DNA from 3 places in the Streptomyces sp. NPDC057900 genome. Region 2 is predicted to be linked to each of the others. Evidence: riboswitches for the same ligand, from Rfam matches in the RefSeq annotation. Region 2 holds a riboswitch; each other region holds the start of a gene.

Region 1 (5,312 bases), on a different contig from region 2:
GACACCCGGCGCAAGCCCACCGGTGCGCTGGAGGTCCGGGGCGCGGACGCGAACAACCTGCGCGACGTCGACGTCGACATCCCGCTCGGGGTCCTCACCGTGATCACCGGCGTCGCCGGGTCCGGCAAGAGCTCACTGATCCACGGCTCGGTCTCCGGACTGGACGGGGTGGTCTCCATCGACCAGGGCGCGATCCGCGGCTCGCGACGGAGCAACCCCGCGACGTACACCGGGCTCCTCGACCCGATCCGCAAGGCGTTCGCCAAGGCCAACGATGTGAAGCCGGCCCTGTTCAGCGCCAACTCCGAGGGCGCCTGCCCCGGCTGCAACGGCGTCGGGGTCGTCTACACCGACCTCGCGATGATGGCGGGCGTCGCCACCGTCTGCGAGGAGTGCGAGGGGAAGCGGTTCCTGGCCTCGGTGCTCGAATACCGCCTCGGCGGCCGTGACATCAGCGAGGTGCTGGCGATGTCGGTGACCGAGGCCGAGGAGTTCTTCGGCAGCGGCGAGGCACACACCCCGGCCGCCCACCGCATCCTCGACAGGCTGGCCGACGTCGGGCTCGGCTACCTCAGCCTGGGCCAGCCGCTCACCACCCTGTCCGGCGGTGAGCGGCAACGCCTCAAGCTGGCCACGCACATGGGCGAGAAGGGCGGTGTCTACGTCCTCGACGAACCGACCACCGGCCTCCACCTGGCAGACGTCGAGCAGCTGCTCGGCCTGCTCGACCGGCTGGTGGACTCAGGGAAGTCCGTCATCGTGATCGAGCACCACCAGGCGGTCATGGCGCACGCCGACTGGATCATCGACCTGGGCCCCGGCGCCGGTCACGACGGCGGCAGGCTCGTCTTCGAAGGCACCCCGGACGACCTGGTCGCGGACCGCTCCACCCTCACCGGCGAGCACCTCGCGGCCTACGTGGGAGCCTGAGCCGCCGGGTCGACGACGGCCACCCCGCCCGGCACGTCCGGACTCCCCGGAGAGCCTGGAGCTGCCGGCATCTCCGACATCTCCGGTGCCTCCGGGAAGGCGGGGTGGCCGCAGAGGCGGTGTACGTACTCCTTGAGCCGGGGACGGTCACCGAAGGCGCCGACCGGGCCGAGATGGACGAGCGCCACCCACAGGTCCACATCCCCGGCCGTCAGCTCCTCGCCCAGCGCGTAGGGCCGCCGGGCCAGGGACCGGTCCAGCAGGTCCAGAGCCGCCGACCGCTCGGCGGACCCCGCGTGCGGAGTGACGTCCCGGTCCAGCAGCTCGCGCAGGGTCTCGATGCCGTCGGCAAGCTCCGGAGGGCGCAGCGCCGAGGGGCGGGCCTCGTCATGGCCGGACAGCAGGCCCGCCAGATCGCGGAGTATGTCCGGCGTGTGGTTGCTGACGATGCGCCCGCTCCACCGGTCGCACAGCGCGGGCGCCGTCAGCGGACCGTCGTAATGGTGCAGCGTGGCCTCGTACGCGCCACGCAGCGAGGCATACGCCTCGGGTGTCGCGGACGGGTGCCCCAGGAACGTGGTGGCGACCGAGTCCCGGAGACCGAGCAGACCGAGGGTGATCGAGATACGCAGCGAGCGCGGACAACTCGCCGACAGGAAAAGCTCGTAGCGGTGCGGAGCGGGATAGAAGCCGCCGGCCAGACCGACCCCGATACGGCTGTGGATGCGGGAGGACGGTACGGCGATCTTCGGACGGGGATGCGTGGCGCACGGACTCGGGCCGGATGGGACCGAGCCGCACGTGATGGAGCTGCCTGTGCTGGAACTGCGCGAAGCTGTCTCGGGCATGACTCTCCTGTGGAGATCCCTGTGGGAACGAGGAAGCCACCGCCGCCTTGTGGGCACCAGCGGCCGGATGGGGAACGGCTGCGCTCGCGCACCGGTCCGGATCACGACAGCGCGGACGTGCGCGCGTCATCGCACGGCTGACCCGACCGCGTCATCATGACAACGGGCCCGTGCGCCTCGGGTATTCCGGGCTAGTAGGCGCTGGAGACGCGCAGCAGATCGATGTGCAGGCGCCTCGTCAAGCCGTTCCTGGACAAATGCCACCCGTCCCGACTTCCGGGGCCCGCGAGACGCGGGACCACGCTTGCCCCGCCGCACCGGCGGGACCCGGTCGTCACCCGGGGCACCCCGTCGCGGTGGAAGGGTTGCCTGCCAGCGGGCCGGGGCCGATGGACCCCGTGAGCAGGACGGATCCCGTACGGGGGCGCTGACAATCGTGACCGTCCACGTCAGTTTCGGTGCGCCGGGTGACGCCGTCAAGGAGGTCACGGGGGCCATCTCGCCTGTTGGTCACCCGCGTTGACATTCCTGTCGGCCCATGCATAACTTGCGGCGCGGAACGGCTCCGGGCAGCGGCGATACGCCCCGGCTCGCCGGCCGGCGCCCCAGCACACCGCGGAGCGCCGCAGTTGAGGACCGGACGGTGTCCGGCAGGCGCGAGGCCCCGCGGGGCGGATCGGTGACGGTGAGAGCGATGCACGCAGCTGAGGGGATGGCTGCCTGGCGGTCCCGAGGCCGCGTCCTGCTCTGCGCGGACCGCTCCGTCGACCTCCAGCGTGTCAACAGCGCGCTGTGTACGGCCGCTTGTCGCGCCCGCTGTCAAGGCTGACGGCCCGCTGACTCCCTGACGTCCACCGCTGCCGCGGTGCGTCCTCTCCCCGCCCGGCCCCCTGCTCCGCGCCGCGCTGCCCGCGCCCCGCCCGCGTCGTTCCCGACGACTGGCGTGGCGAGGCGCTGCCGTCCGCGGTCCGGGCCGTCCGCATCCGCTGGAGCCCACCGTGAGTGAATCCCCCGGCGTCGCTGTGTCCCCAGGGGCAGCGCCGCCCGCCGGGGCGGCCCCCCGCCCCGGACCACCCGTCGTACCGAAGCCGCCGGTCCCGCAGCGGGTCCGCCCGCTCCTGCGGCCCGGCCGCTGGATCGTCACCGTCGTCGTGCTGGTGCTGGTCGCCCAGATCGTCCACGGCCTGGTGGCCAACCCCTTCTACCAGTGGGACCGGTTCCAGTACTGGTTCCTGCGGCCCACCATCCTCGAAGGCCTGCTCGTCACGCTCGAAGTCGCCCTGCTCAGCGCCGTTCTGGGGCTTCTCGGCGGTGTGCTGCTGGCCCTGGCCCGGCTCTCCCCGAGCCCGGTGCCGCGCGCGGTCAGCTGGATCTACACCTGGCTGTTCCGGTCGGTCCCGCTGATCGTGATCCTGCTGTTCCTCTACAACTTCAGCGCGCTCTACCGGACGCTCAGTGTGGGAGTGCCGTTCGGCCCGGCGTTCTTCAGCTTCGACGAATCACGCCTCGCCACCGACATGACCGTCGCCGTCGTCGGTCTCAGCCTGAACGAGGCGGCGTACGCCTCCGAAGTGGTGCGCGGCGGCATCCTCTCCGTCGACCAGGGCCAGCACGAGGCGGCAGCCGCCCTCGGCCTCCCGAAGCGGTACCGGTTCGCGACGATCGTCTTCCCGCAGGCGCTGCGCTCCATCACCCCGAACTACGTCAACCAGCTGATCGGCCTGATCAAGGGCACCTCGCTGGTCTTCTACGTCTCGCTGCTCGATCTGTTCGGCTCCGTACAGAGCATGGGCAGCACCTACCCCGGCGACATCGTGCCACTGCTGCTGGTCGCCACCGCCTGGTACCTGATCCTCACCAGCGTGGTGTCCGTCATCCAGTTCTACGTCGAGCGGTACTACTCGCGGGGCGCGCTGCGCACCCTGCCGCCCACGCCGCTCCAGAAACTGCGGACCGGCCTGGGCGATCTGCGGGCACGGGTCCGGAAGGAGACAGCGATATGAGCGCGGAGGCGACGACCGGCACAACGGAAGCGGCCGAGCCCACCGGGACACCGGGTCGGGCGGACGCCGTCACGGCGGCCCCGGCGCGCCCCGCCGCCGTCGAGGTGCACGACGTGCACAAGTGGTACGGCTCCCAGCGCGTCCTCGACGGTGTGGCGCTGACCGTCCGTCCCGGAGAGGTCACGGTCGTCCTCGGACCGTCCGGCTCGGGGAAGTCCACCCTCCTGCGGGTGATCAACCACCTGGAGAAGCCCGAGATCGGCCATGTCAGTGTGAACGGCGAGCTGATCGGCGTACGCAGGCACCGGGAGCGGCTCAAGGAGCTGAGCGAGCGCGCCATCCTGACGCAGCGCAGCCGGATCGGGTTCGTCTTCCAGAACTTCAACCTCTTCCCGCACCTCACCGTGCTGGACAACGTGGCGGCCGCCCCGGTCGCGACCGGGAAACTCACCAAGCCGGAGTCCCGGGAGCTGGCCCGCGACCTGCTCGACCGGGTGGGGCTCGGGGACCGGGCAGCCGCCTATCCGCGCCAGCTGTCCGGCGGGCAGCAGCAGCGCGTGGCCATCGCCCGAGCCCTCGCCCTGCGGCCCGGGGTCATCCTCTTCGACGAACCGACCTCCGCGCTCGACCCCGAACTCGTCGGCGAGGTACTGGCCGTGATCAAGGACCTGGCGGGCAGCGGCACGACCCTGCTGGTCGTCACGCACGAGATCGGCTTCGCCCGCGAGGTCGCCGACCGGGTGGTGTTCATGGACGGCGGCCGGATCGTCGAACAGGGCCCGCCCGAGCAGGTGCTGGACCACCCGATCCACGAGCGGACCAGGGACTTCCTGAGCAAGGTGCTCTGAGCCCGCCGACCGTCCCCCTCTCCTGCGTCACACGCGCCGGGCCGCGTCCGACGCGTCACCCCTCGTCTCCGTACACCCTCACCGCACCCGACAAGGACAGCCACCATGCGCACCCCCATCCTCCGCAGCAGACTCCGCCGAGGTGTCGCCGCCTCTGCCGCGTTCGCCTCGCTCGCCGCCGGTCTCGCCGCGTGCGGCGGTGACGGCGACGCCGCGACCAGGACCGGCAGCGCGCCGGCCGGAACGGTCACCGTCGGCGCGCTATCCAACGGCGCCGCCGAGCAGACCGAACTCAAGGTGGTGGAGGTGAAGTCGATCAGCGCCGAACTGCCCAGGTCGGTGGCCGATCGCGGCAAGCTGGTGATCGGCGTGGGCGCGCTGCCCGCCGGATTCCCGCCCCTCGCGTACGTGGGCGAGGACCAGAAGACCCTCACCGGCGCCGAACCCGATCTCGGCCGGCTGGTCGCTGCGGTCCTCGGGCTGGAGCCCGAACTGAAGAACTCGACCTGGGAGAACATGTTCGTCGGCATCGACAGCGGCAAGGTCGACGTGGCCCTGTCGAACGTCACCGACACGGAGGAGCGCAAGAAGAAGTACGAATTCGCCTCCTACCGCCAGGACAACCTCGCCTTCGAGGCGCTGAAGAAGAACACCTGGAACTTCGACGGCGACTACCGGAACCT
Region 2 (5,312 bases):
CGTGAAAGCCGCTTCAGGAGCAGGACGGACGCGACGGGTCTCGCTCCCGCCTTCGCCACTCCGTCGGCCACTTCGCGGTCGGTGGAGACCACCACGACGGGCCGCCCGGACGGTTCGGCGCGCGCGAGCTGACGGATCAGCTCATCCGCGGTGACACCCGCCCTGCTGAACAGCACCCGTACGCCGCGGGGCGGCGCGAGCAGCACCGGAGCGGCCAGCTCCGCCCCGTCGAAGACACAGGTCATCTCCGCGCCCGTCTGGGCCGCGAGCATCGACAGACCGCCCAGCAGCCGCAGCCGCTGCTTCTCCAGCGGCAGCTGCGGATAGCCGGTCTTGGTGACGTTGTAACCGTCCACGATGAGGTGCGCCTGCGGCAGCGCCAGCAGTTGGTCCAGCAGCGCCGGATCGGTGTCGGAAAGGGCTCTGGCGGCAACGTCCTTGGGCGACATCCGGCCGGGCTCGACCGCGTCCACGGTGTCCGCGGGGCGCATCGAGGAGGGCGGCAGCGCCAGTTCGCGCCGCAGTCCGCCGGCCGCTTCGAGCACCGTGTCCAGCAGCAGCCGCAGCCGCATGTCCTCGACCGAGCGCCCCTCACGGGCGGCCCTGCGTCCCGCCTCGACGGACGCCTCCGCCTCGCTGAGCCGGGCCCGGAGCCTGCGGGTCTCGCTCTCCGCCGCGGATACCTGGGCGGCCGCCTCCGCCCGCACGGTGTCGCTCTCGGCCCTGCCCCGGCGCAGGGCGGCCTCCGCGCGCTTCACCTCGTTGGCGGCGCTGCGCAGTTTGCGCTGGAGCGACTCGGCCTCCTTGCGGGCCGCGTCGAGGTCGCTACGGAGCCGTTCGGTCTCGCTCTTCGTCTGCGCGCGGGCCCGGTCCAGCTCCTCGCGGAGCCGTTCCAGCTCGCGCCGGCTCTCCTCGTCGGCCCGTTCCGCGTCGGCCCGCTGGGCCTCCTCGCCCGCGGCGGCGAGGAGCTTCACCCAGCCGTCCGGGCGCAGCACATAGGCCGCGGCGGCGACGTCCACGGGGTCGGCGGCGGCGGGCGGCGAGCCGGCCTCCAGGGCGGCGCTCAGCTCCGGCTGGGTCTCCCGCAGCCGTTCACCGATGCGCCGCCGGAAGGCGACGTCGCCCGCCAGGGCGGCCGCCATCGCGTTCCCGGCGAACTTGGCACGCCTCGTCGGCGTGAAACGGGCGTACTGTCGGAGCTGAGCGGGGAGTTCGGTGACCGTGAGCGCGCCGAACGCGTCGGAGACCAGCGCGACGACCCGATGCCGTACGCCTTCGGGCAGCGGGCGGTCGAGCATCTCCACGGCATCGTCGGCCGCATCGGCCGACGCGGCGCCGCCAGGGGGCTGCTCCACCATCCGTCACCTCAAACTGTATGTCCGCACGGCCCCGTCAGGAGTCGGCACCCGGCCTGTCGACTAGCTCGATCTGGTCCACCGCGTTGCACCAACGGCAGCGCACCGACTCGATGGTCTCACTGACGACCTCGCGTTCTTCGACGCTCGACTCCCCGGCCAGGTCGAGATGGACGTATTCGACGACCCTGGACGAGCGCGTCACGTCGAATCGCGTGAGGTTTCCGCAGAGCGTGCAGCGCCAGCGGGTCGCCTCGGTCGGCTGGGGAACCGTCGTCATCGTTGTGTCCTCTTGTCTCGGGCCTCGTGCTGCCAGATAAGGATCTTCGCGGTGCGCCGTCGAACTGCGGGTGTCCTGCCGCAACCCTACGGCCTCACCGCATACCACCGGCACGGCGAGGCGCTCTGTCCCGTTCCCTCCGCTTGCGTCATGCTCTGTTCATGATCGATCGGCGGGCTGCGGCCGGCAGACTTCTGCGGGCGGCCACCTCGGGCGGGCCGCCGGTCACCTACGCCCTCATCGCCCTGTGCTGCGTGGTCTTCGCGATCAGCCCGCTCTCCGGGCTCGCCCCGGTGTACGGCAGCGCCGACGCCCTGCTGTCGGCCCAGGCCGGGTACTTCGAGCGCTGGGGCGTGATCCCGAGCGAGCTGTGGGACGGCTCCGCACACGCCCTGATCACTCCGCTCACCGCGCTGTTCGTGCACGGCAGCTGGCTGCACCTGCTCGGCAACATACTGTTCCTGTACGTGTTCGGAGCGATGGCCGAGGAGCGCATGGGCCACACCGAGTTCGCGTTCTTCTACCTCGGCTGCGGCTATCTCGCGCTGCTCGCCTACGCGGCCGCGCACGCCACCTCCGACCAGACGCTCGTCGGCGCCTCCGGGGCCATCTCGGCGGTACTGGGCGCCTTCCTCTACCTCTTCCCCCGGGCCAGGGTCACCAGCGTGTTCCCGTTCCTGCTCTTCCTCCCGCTGCGCTTCCCCGCCTGGATCGTGCTGATCTTCTGGTTCGCGCTCCAGTGGCTGGCCGCGGAGGGCGCGGGCAGCGGCCCCGGCGTGGCCTATCTCGCCCATGTGGTCGGCTTCGCCGTCGGGTTCCTCTACGCCTGGGGGCGCTACCGGGGTAACGCTAGAGTGAGATCTCCAGCCACGGCCACCGAGGGAGAAAGCCAGCCGTGATCACCGCGATCGTGCTCATCAAAACCAGCGTGGACCGGATTCCCGAGATCGCCGAGGCCGTCGCGGCACTGGACAGCGTCAGCGAGGTCTTCTCGGTCACCGGTACGTACGACCTCATCGCCATGGTCCGGGTGGCCAAGCACGACGATCTCGCCGACGTCATCCCCGGCCGGATCAGCAAGATCCCCGGTGTCGAGGCGACCGACACCCATGTGGCGTTCCGTACGTACTCGCAGCACGACCTGGAGGCGGCCTTCGCCATCGGCCTGGACGGCTGACTTACGTAAACGTGTTCGGCCGGGTACGGAATGGCTTCCGTGCCCGGCCGAACGCGTTGCGGCTCAGTGCTGGGCGGTGCCCCGGTCCGGGACGCAGCGGCCGTCCTCGGTGCGGTACTTCCACTGGGCGCCCTCGCTCACCAGCTCCTTGACCGCCCGCACGAAGCGCTCGATGTGCTCGTCCGGCGTACCGGCACCGAAGCTGACGCGGATCGCGTTGAGCGACTTCTCGCCCGGCTCCGCCTCCGGCGCGCCGCACTCACCGACGTCCTGCGGGTCGCTGCCGAGCAGGGTGCGCACCAGCGGGTGGGCGCAGAACAGACCGTCGCGCACCCCGATGCCGTACTCGGCGGAGAGCGCCGCGGCGAAGTGCGAGCTGTTCCAGCCCTCCACCACGAACGAGATGACGCCGACGCGCGGGGCGTCGTCACCGAACAGCGAGAGGACCTTGACCTCGGGGACCTCCGCCAGCCCGGCCCGGACCTCGGAGACGAGCTGCTGCTCGCGGGCGACCAGGCTGTCGAACCCGGCCTCGGTGAGCGCCTTGCAGGCGGCGGCGATGGAGTAGACGCCGATGACGTTGGGCGAACCGGCCTCGTGGCGGGCGGCGGTGGTGTGCCACTCGACGTCCACCCCGCCGTCGGTGCGCCGGGCGACCTTGCGGGAGGCGCCGCCGCCGGCCAGGTAGGGCTCGGCGTCGCGCAGCCAGTCGGAGCGGCCGGCCAGCACGCCGGAGCCGAAGGGCGCGTACAGCTTGTGACCGGAGAAGGCGACCCAGTCGACGTCCAGTTCACTGATGTCGACGGGGTGGTGCGGGGCGAGCTGGGCCGCGTCGAGCACGATGCGGGCGCCGTGGGCGTGCGCGGCGGCGGCGAGCTCCTTGACCGGCCACAGCTCACCGGTGACGTTGGAGGCGCCGGTGACGCAGACCAGCGCGGGGCGGGTGGGGCCTCCCCTGCTCGAACGAAGCTGAGAGCTTGGGGAAGGGTCGCGGTCGGCGAGCGCCCGCTCCAGCGTGGCGACGGCCTGGGCCGGGGTGCGCGGGGCGTTCAGGTAGGTCACCCGGGCATCGCGCCAGGGCAGCAGGGACGCGTGGTGCTCGGTCTCGAAGACGAACACCTGGCAGTCGGCGGGCAACGCGGCGGCCAGCAGGTTGAGCGAGTCGGTGGTCGACCGGGTGAAGACCACCTGGTCCCCCTCGCGGCAGCCGAGGAACTCCGCGACGGTCACCCGGCTGGACTCGAAGAGGTCCGTGGAGAGCTGCGAGAGGTAGCCGGCACCGCGGTGGACGCTGCCGTAGTACGGCGCGTACGCGGCGACGTCGTCCCACACGCGCTGCAGGGCCGGGGCGCTGGCGGCGTAGTCGAGCGCGGCGTACGTGACCTCACCGCCGGTCACCAGGGGAACCGTCACATCCTTGCCCAGAACGGGCAGCGGGGCACAAATGGACTGGTCGGCGGCAGCGGTGAAGACAGACATGACGAACTCCCGTAACAGGCAGGCGAACTCCGCGTGCCCGCGGATACGCGGCAGCACGGAGGGAGGAAAAGAGGGTGTGCGGAGGAGGGCCGAAAAGCCCTATCGCATTCGCTTGCTCACAGAGGCTCCCTGAGGACCAGGACCCCACGGGTGGACATCTCACGACGTCGAGGGGTCCGCGCTTGCCGCAGACCTCGCTGCCTACGGCCTGGTCTTCACCCGGGGCACCCCGCCACGGACGGAGGGTTGCCGGACAGCGGGCCGGGGCCGTAGTCGCTGTCACTCATGACCTGCCCAGCATCTTGCCATACGTACGGGAACGCGCAAGGCGCAGTCCATGATCCGGACTGCGCCCCGCTGCACCGCTCCGTCTGTTCAGGCGTTGCTGGCCTTGACCCATCTCTCCAGCGCGCGCCCGGCGGACCCGGAGTCGATGGACTCGGCGGCCCTCGCCATACCGGCGACGAGCTGCTCCTCAAGGGTGCCCTCCCCCGGATCCAGCGCGACCAGCGCCGCCGCCGCGTTGAGCAGGACCGCGTCCCGTACCGGCCCCGTCTCACCGGCCAGCAGCCGGCGGGCCACATCCGCGTTGTACGAGGCGTCGGCGCCGCGCAGCGCCTCGACCGGCACCAGGTCAAGGCCGACGTCGCGCGGGTCGAAGGCCTGCTCGCGCACGACACCGTCGCGGGCCACCCAGACCCGGGAGGTCGCGGTGGTGGTCAGCTCGTCCAGCCCGTCGTCGCCCCGGAAGACCAGCGCGGAGTTGCCCCGCTCGGCGAGGACGCCCGCGACGATGGGCGCCATCCGCAGGTCGGCGACGCCGATGGCCTGGGAGCGCACCTGGGCCGGGTTGGTGAGCGGGCCCAGGATGTTGAAGGTGGTCGGCGCGCCGAGCTCCGCCCGCGCCTTCGCCGCGTACCGCAGGGCGGGGTGGAACTTCACCGCGAAGCAGAAGGTGATGCCCGCCTCCTCCGCCACCTCGACGACGCGCTGCGGCGGCAGATCCAGATTGACGCCGAGC
Region 3 (5,312 bases), on a different contig from region 2:
TGCCGGTTCCTTGCCCCGGCAGACCTGCGGGCCTCACCGGCCCGGTCCAAGTTTCTGTCACTCTCACCCGGAGAGTGCTAAGCCCAATGATTAGCACTCGACCCCCGAGAGTGCAAGCGCCCCCCTCCGGAGTGTGGACAACCGGACGGCGGCGGGTGCGACCGGACCCAGGACGCACGGAGGGCCCGTACCCCAGGGGTACGGGCCCTCCGTGCGTGAGTAGTGTCGTTGGCCGACCGCGCCGAGCTCAGCCGACAGCGAGCTTGACCATGTCCGCCTGCGGCCCCTTCTGGCCCTGCGAGATTTCGAATTCAACTCGCTGACCCTCTTCGAGGGTGCGGTATCCGTCCATCTGGATCGCGCTGTAGTGGACGAAAACATCCGCACCACCGTCGACCGCGATGAAGCCGTACCCCTTCTCCGCGTTGAACCACTTGACGGTGCCCTGAGCCATGCCTAACTCCCCTATTACTGGCCCTTGCACAGGACCGCACTTCGCGGGCCCGGGTCAGAACTCACCCTCCGACAGGAGAGGGTGCGTGCGCCGGAACGCGTCGACCGCGGCCGAATGTATCTGTCCAACTGCCCTCTGCAACAGGTCAATCGGACGAGAATTCTCAAGCGCACCGATCACCCGAATATGAGGAATTCATGAGATTCCTGGGCAAGTCGGGCCAGGCAAAGGCGACTTATGGCGCAAGAGGCTCAGGTACTTTGGCTGCATCTTGTCGTGGCGAGGCGCATTCTCATATGCGGCGGGCACGGGCAGCGAAGGGGACTTCCCACACTCTACCGCGTTCAACCATGCAGAATTGCCCCCTCCGCTTCTGTCGCGGAGAGGGCAATTCAGGTGACTCGGCGCAGTGGGACCGACCGGTCCCGGGGCTCAGCAGCCGCCGGCGACGGCCGGGATGATCGAGACTCCCGCGCCGTCCGGGGTGACCGCTTCCAGGCCGCCTTCGAAGCGCACGTCGTCGTCGTTGACGTACACGTTGACGAAGCGGCGCAGCTTGCCCTGGTCGTCCAGGACGCGGGCGGCGATGCCCGGGTGGTCCTTCTCCAGGGACTCGATGACCTGGGAGAGGGTCGCGCCCTCTGCCGGGACCTCGGCCTGGCCGCCCGTGTAGGTGCGGAGGATGGTGGGGATACGGACCTTGACGCTCATGGTGGGTGTCCTTCCTGGAGTCCCGGTCGGTTCAGTTGGTGCCGAGGCCGGCGGCGCGGAAGGCGTCCAGGCTCGGACGGATCGTCGCCGTCGCCTGCGAGGTGGCGGCCACCGCGTCCAGCGTCTTGAGGCCGTCACCGGTGTTCAGGACGACGGTGGTGAGCGTCGGGTCGAGCAGACCGGCCTCGATCAGCTTCTTCGTCACGCCGACCGTCACACCGCCCGCGGTCTCGGCGAAGATGCCCTCGGTGCGCGCCAGCAGCTTGATCGCGTCGACGACCTGCTCGTCGTTCACGTCGTCCACCGCGCCACCCGTACGGCGGGCGATGTCCAGGACGTAGGGGCCGTCGGCCGGGTTGCCGATGGCGAGGGACTTGGCGATCGTGTTCGGCTTCTGCGGGCGGACCACGTCGTGACCGGCCTTGAAGGCGGCGGAGACCGGCGAGCAGCCCTCGGCCTGGGCGCCGAAGATCTTGTACGGCTTGTCCTCGACCAGGCCGAGCTTGATCAGCTCCTGGAGACCCTTGTCGATCTTCGTGAGCTGCGAGCCGGAAGCGATCGGGATGACGATCTGGTCGGGCAGCCGCCAGCCGAGCTGCTCGCAGATCTCGTACGCGAGCGTCTTGGAGCCCTCGCCGTAGTACGGGCGGAGGTTGACGTTGACGAAGCCCCAGCCCTCTCCGAGCGGGTCTCCGATGAGCTCCGAGCAGAACCGGTTGACGTCGTCGTAATTGCCCTCGATGCCGACCAGCTCACCGCCGTACACCGCGGCCATGACGACCTTGCCCTGCTCCAGGTCGTGCGGGATGAACACGCAGGAGCGCAGCCCGGCGCGGGCGGCGGCGGCGCCCACCGCACCGGCCAGGTTGCCGGTGGAGGAGCAGGAGAGTGTGGTGAAACCGAAGGCGCGGGCGGCCTCGACGGCGATCGCGACGACGCGGTCCTTGAAGGAGTGCGTCGGGTTGCCGGAGTCGTCCTTGACGTACAGGCCGCCGGTGACGCCCAGCTCACGGGCGAGGTTGTCGGCCTTGACCAGCTTGGTGAAGCCGGGGTTGATGTTGGGCTTGTCCGCGACGTCGGAGGGGACCGGCAGCAGCGGCGCGTAGCGCCAGATGTTGTCCGGGCCGGCCTCGATGCGCTTCTTCAGCTCGTCCGGAGAACCGGTCGGCAGGTCGTACGCCACTTCGAGCGGCCCGAAACAGGTCGCACAGGCGAAAAGCGGACCGAGTGCGAATCGTTCTCCGCACTCGCGGCAGGAAAGTGCCGCGGCGGGACCGAGGTCCACGGAAGATTCGGTGGATGCTGCAACAGTCTGAACAGCCATGATGGCGAGGCCCTTTCTCCTCATCTTCCTTGTGGCGCATTTCGCCACAAGACGGAATTGGCACCGTCCCCACCTGACCTCGCGGTCGGCGGGATGGTTGCCGGGACTTCAACGGGCCGTTCCCTCTGTCCCTCTGGATGAGCGCTATGGCACTGGACCATCGATCCAGGCGTTTATCGGCGGATGGACCCCGGGATGCCACGGCCATCTGCGTTGTTCAGACTGTAACCGAAGCACCGGACTGTTGAGATAGTCGTCCGAACCGCGAGATGGATCACATACAGGGAGTATCGACCGTGCTGGAAGAGGTCGAACGCTGGCTGACCAGGCGTTCCTGGTCGTGCGCCGACCGCCCGCTGGAGCAGCTCCTGGCCGCCCGGAGCGGCGACCCGCGGCGGGGGAGCGTGAGTGTCGTCCTGCCCGCGCTCAACGAGGCGGCGACGGTCGGGGACATCGTCCGGACGATCCGGCGCGAGCTCATGGAGAAGGTCGGGCTGGTCGACGAACTCGTGGTGATCGACTCCGGCTCCACCGACGACACGGCGGAGGTGGCCCGCCGGGCGGGCGCCCGGGTGATCCACCGGGACGCGATCCTGCCCCGGCTGCCGGCCGTCCCCGGCAAGGGCGAGGTGCTGTGGCGGTCACTGCTGGTGACCGGCGGTGACATCGTCTGCTTCATCGACGCGGACCTCAAGGACTTCTCGGCCGACTTCGTCTCCGGCATCGTCGGCCCGCTGCTGACCGACCCCTCCGTGCAGTTCGTCAAGGCGATGTACGACCGCCCGCTCGGGGACACCGCGGGCCAGGGCGGGCGGGTCACCGAACTCGTGGCACGGCCGCTGCTCAATCTGCACTGGCCGCAGCTGGCCGGCTTCGTCCAGCCGCTGGGCGGTGAGTACGCCGTACGCCGGTCGCTGCTCGAACAGCTGCCGTTCCCGGTCGGCTACGGGGTGGAGCTGGGGCTGCTCGTCGACGCCCTGCACACGGTCGGCCTGGACGCGCTGGCCCAGGTCGACGTCGGCGTCCGCAAACACCGCCACCAGGACGGCCGGGCGCTCGGCCGGATGGCGGCGGCCATCTACCGGACCGCGTCGCTGCGGCTCTCCCGCGGCCATCTGGTGCGCCCCGAGCTGACCCAGTTCGAGCGCGGCGAGAACGGCTTCGTGCCGCACACCTATCCGGTGGACACCGAGGAGCGGCCGCCGATGCGCGAGATCGAGGAGTACGTCTCGCGGCGCGCCGCCTGAGCCGGGCCGCCGCCGCACGCACGTTTGGACCGTTCGGGATCGGGCTAGATTCCGCGCATGGTCTCCGCGCACGTCCCCCAGCCCGCCGACAAGCCCACCGCCCAGGTTCTTGTCGCGTCCAACCGAGGTCCGGTCTCGTACGCACTGAGCGAGGACGGCTCGCTCGACGCGAAACGGGGCGGCGGCGGGCTCGTCTCGGGCCTGAGCGCGGTGGACGACAAGATGTGGGTCTGCGCCGCGCTCGGTGACGGCGACCGCGAGGCGGTGCGGCGCGGGGTCGGTGAGCCGGGCGTACGGATGCTCGACATCGACGCGGACGTGCACGCCGACGCGTACAACGGCATCGCGAACTCGGTGCTCTGGTTCATCCACCACCTGCTCTACCAGACCCCGGTGGAACCCGTCTTCGACGCGGAGTTCCGGCGCCGGTGGGCGTCCTTCGAGACCTACAACCGGGCCTTCGCCGAGGCGCTCGCGGAGGAGGCGGGCGAGGGCGCGGCGGTCCTGGTGCAGGACTACCACCTGGTGCTGGTGCCCGGCATGCTCCGCGAGCTCCGCCCCGACCTGCGCATCGGCCACTTCTCGCACACCCCGTGGGCGCCCGTCGACTACTTCCGGATCCTGCCCGACGACATCGCGGAGCAGGTGCTGCGCGGAATCCTCGGCGCCGACCGGGCGGCCTTCCTGACCCGCCGCTGGGCGGACGGCTTCATCGGCTGCTGCACGGAGATCCTGGGCGGCACAGGGCGTACCCGGATCGGCGTGCACGGGCTCGGCGCCGACGCGGACTTCCTGCGCCGGCGCGCGCACGAGCCGGATGTGGACGAGCGGATGGCGGCGCTGCGCGAGCAGGTGGGCCCCGACCGGAAGACCATCGTGCGGGTGGACCGCACGGAGCTGTCCAAGAACATCGTCCGGGGGCTGCTCGCCTACCGGGCGCTGCTCGACGAACGGCCCGAGTGGCGCGGCCGGGTCGTCCACGTCGCGTTCGCCTACCCCTCGCGGCAGGACCTCGCGGTGTACCGGGAGTACACGGCCGAGGTGCGGCGCGTCGCCGACGAGATCAACACGAAGCACGGCACGGCGGACTGGACCCCGGTCGTCCTCCACGTCAAGGACGACTTCGCCCGCTCGCTGGCGGCGTACCGGCTGGCCGACGTGGCGCTCGTCAACCCGATCAGGGACGGCATGAACCTGGTCGCCAAGGAGGTCCCGGTCGTCTCGGACGACGGCTGCGCGCTGGTGCTGTCGCGGGAGGCGGGGGCGTACGAGGAGCTGGCGGACGACGCGATCACGGTGAATCCGTACGACGTGTCCGCCACCGCCGACGCCCTGCACGAGGCGCTGACGATGGCGGACGACGAGCGCGCCGGGCGCACGGAGCGGCTGGCGGAGGCGGCCACCGCGCTGCCGCCGCAGCAGTGGTTCCTGGACCAGCTAGAGGCGCTGCGCCAGGGCTGACAGGAAGCCGACGACCGCTCCGGGCCCCGGCAGCAACAGGTCCGCGCGCGCGGCCAGTTCCGGCACCTCCGCCTCGCCGCTGCAGACGAGCAGGCCGGGGGTGCCGTCGGGGCCC

What was found. Region 2 has a riboswitch for S-adenosylmethionine ahead of ACFVQ0_RS21615 (aminotransferase class V-fold PLP-dependent enzyme). Riboswitches for the same ligand answer to the same signal wherever they lie in the genome.
Region 1: linked by a shared signal. The riboswitch ahead of ACFVQ0_RS01370 (putative leader peptide) and the one ahead of ACFVQ0_RS21615 (aminotransferase class V-fold PLP-dependent enzyme) in region 2 are both predicted to bind S-adenosylmethionine.
Region 3: linked by a shared signal. The riboswitch ahead of thrC (threonine synthase) and the one ahead of ACFVQ0_RS21615 (aminotransferase class V-fold PLP-dependent enzyme) in region 2 are both predicted to bind S-adenosylmethionine.

The regions. Positions count from the first base shown of each region.
Region 1 covers NZ_JBHVOI010000001.1:345,760-351,071, reverse strand. The annotation lists gene ACFVQ0_RS01380 (ATP-binding cassette domain-containing protein) at 1-930, shown strand, start outside; gene ACFVQ0_RS01375 (glutathione S-transferase C-terminal domain-containing protein) at 915-1,778, opposite strand; gene ACFVQ0_RS01370 (putative leader peptide) at 1,970-2,080, opposite strand; SAM riboswitch class IV at 2,074-2,220, opposite strand; gene ACFVQ0_RS01365 (amino acid ABC transporter permease) at 2,777-3,781, shown strand; gene ACFVQ0_RS01360 (amino acid ABC transporter ATP-binding protein) at 3,778-4,629, shown strand; gene ACFVQ0_RS01355 (ABC transporter substrate-binding protein) at 4,735-5,312, shown strand, end outside.
Region 2 covers NZ_JBHVOI010000005.1:303,190-308,501, reverse strand. The annotation lists gene ACFVQ0_RS21635 (NYN domain-containing protein) at 1-1,355, opposite strand, end outside; gene ACFVQ0_RS21630 (hypothetical protein) at 1,393-1,635, opposite strand; gene ACFVQ0_RS21625 (rhomboid family intramembrane serine protease) at 1,797-2,534, shown strand; gene ACFVQ0_RS21620 (Lrp/AsnC family transcriptional regulator) at 2,531-2,812, shown strand; gene ACFVQ0_RS21615 (aminotransferase class V-fold PLP-dependent enzyme) at 2,876-4,291, opposite strand; SAM riboswitch class IV at 4,465-4,582, opposite strand; gene trpD (anthranilate phosphoribosyltransferase) at 4,667-5,312, opposite strand, start outside.
Region 3 covers NZ_JBHVOI010000002.1:147,483-152,794, forward strand. The annotation lists gene ACFVQ0_RS07770 (cold-shock protein) at 248-454, opposite strand; gene ACFVQ0_RS07775 (MoaD/ThiS family protein) at 887-1,165, opposite strand; gene thrC (threonine synthase) at 1,197-2,489, opposite strand; SAM riboswitch class I at 2,507-2,633, opposite strand; gene ACFVQ0_RS07785 (glucosyl-3-phosphoglycerate synthase) at 2,786-3,736, shown strand; gene ACFVQ0_RS07790 (trehalose-6-phosphate synthase) at 3,794-5,197, shown strand; gene otsB (trehalose-phosphatase) at 5,174-5,312, opposite strand, start outside.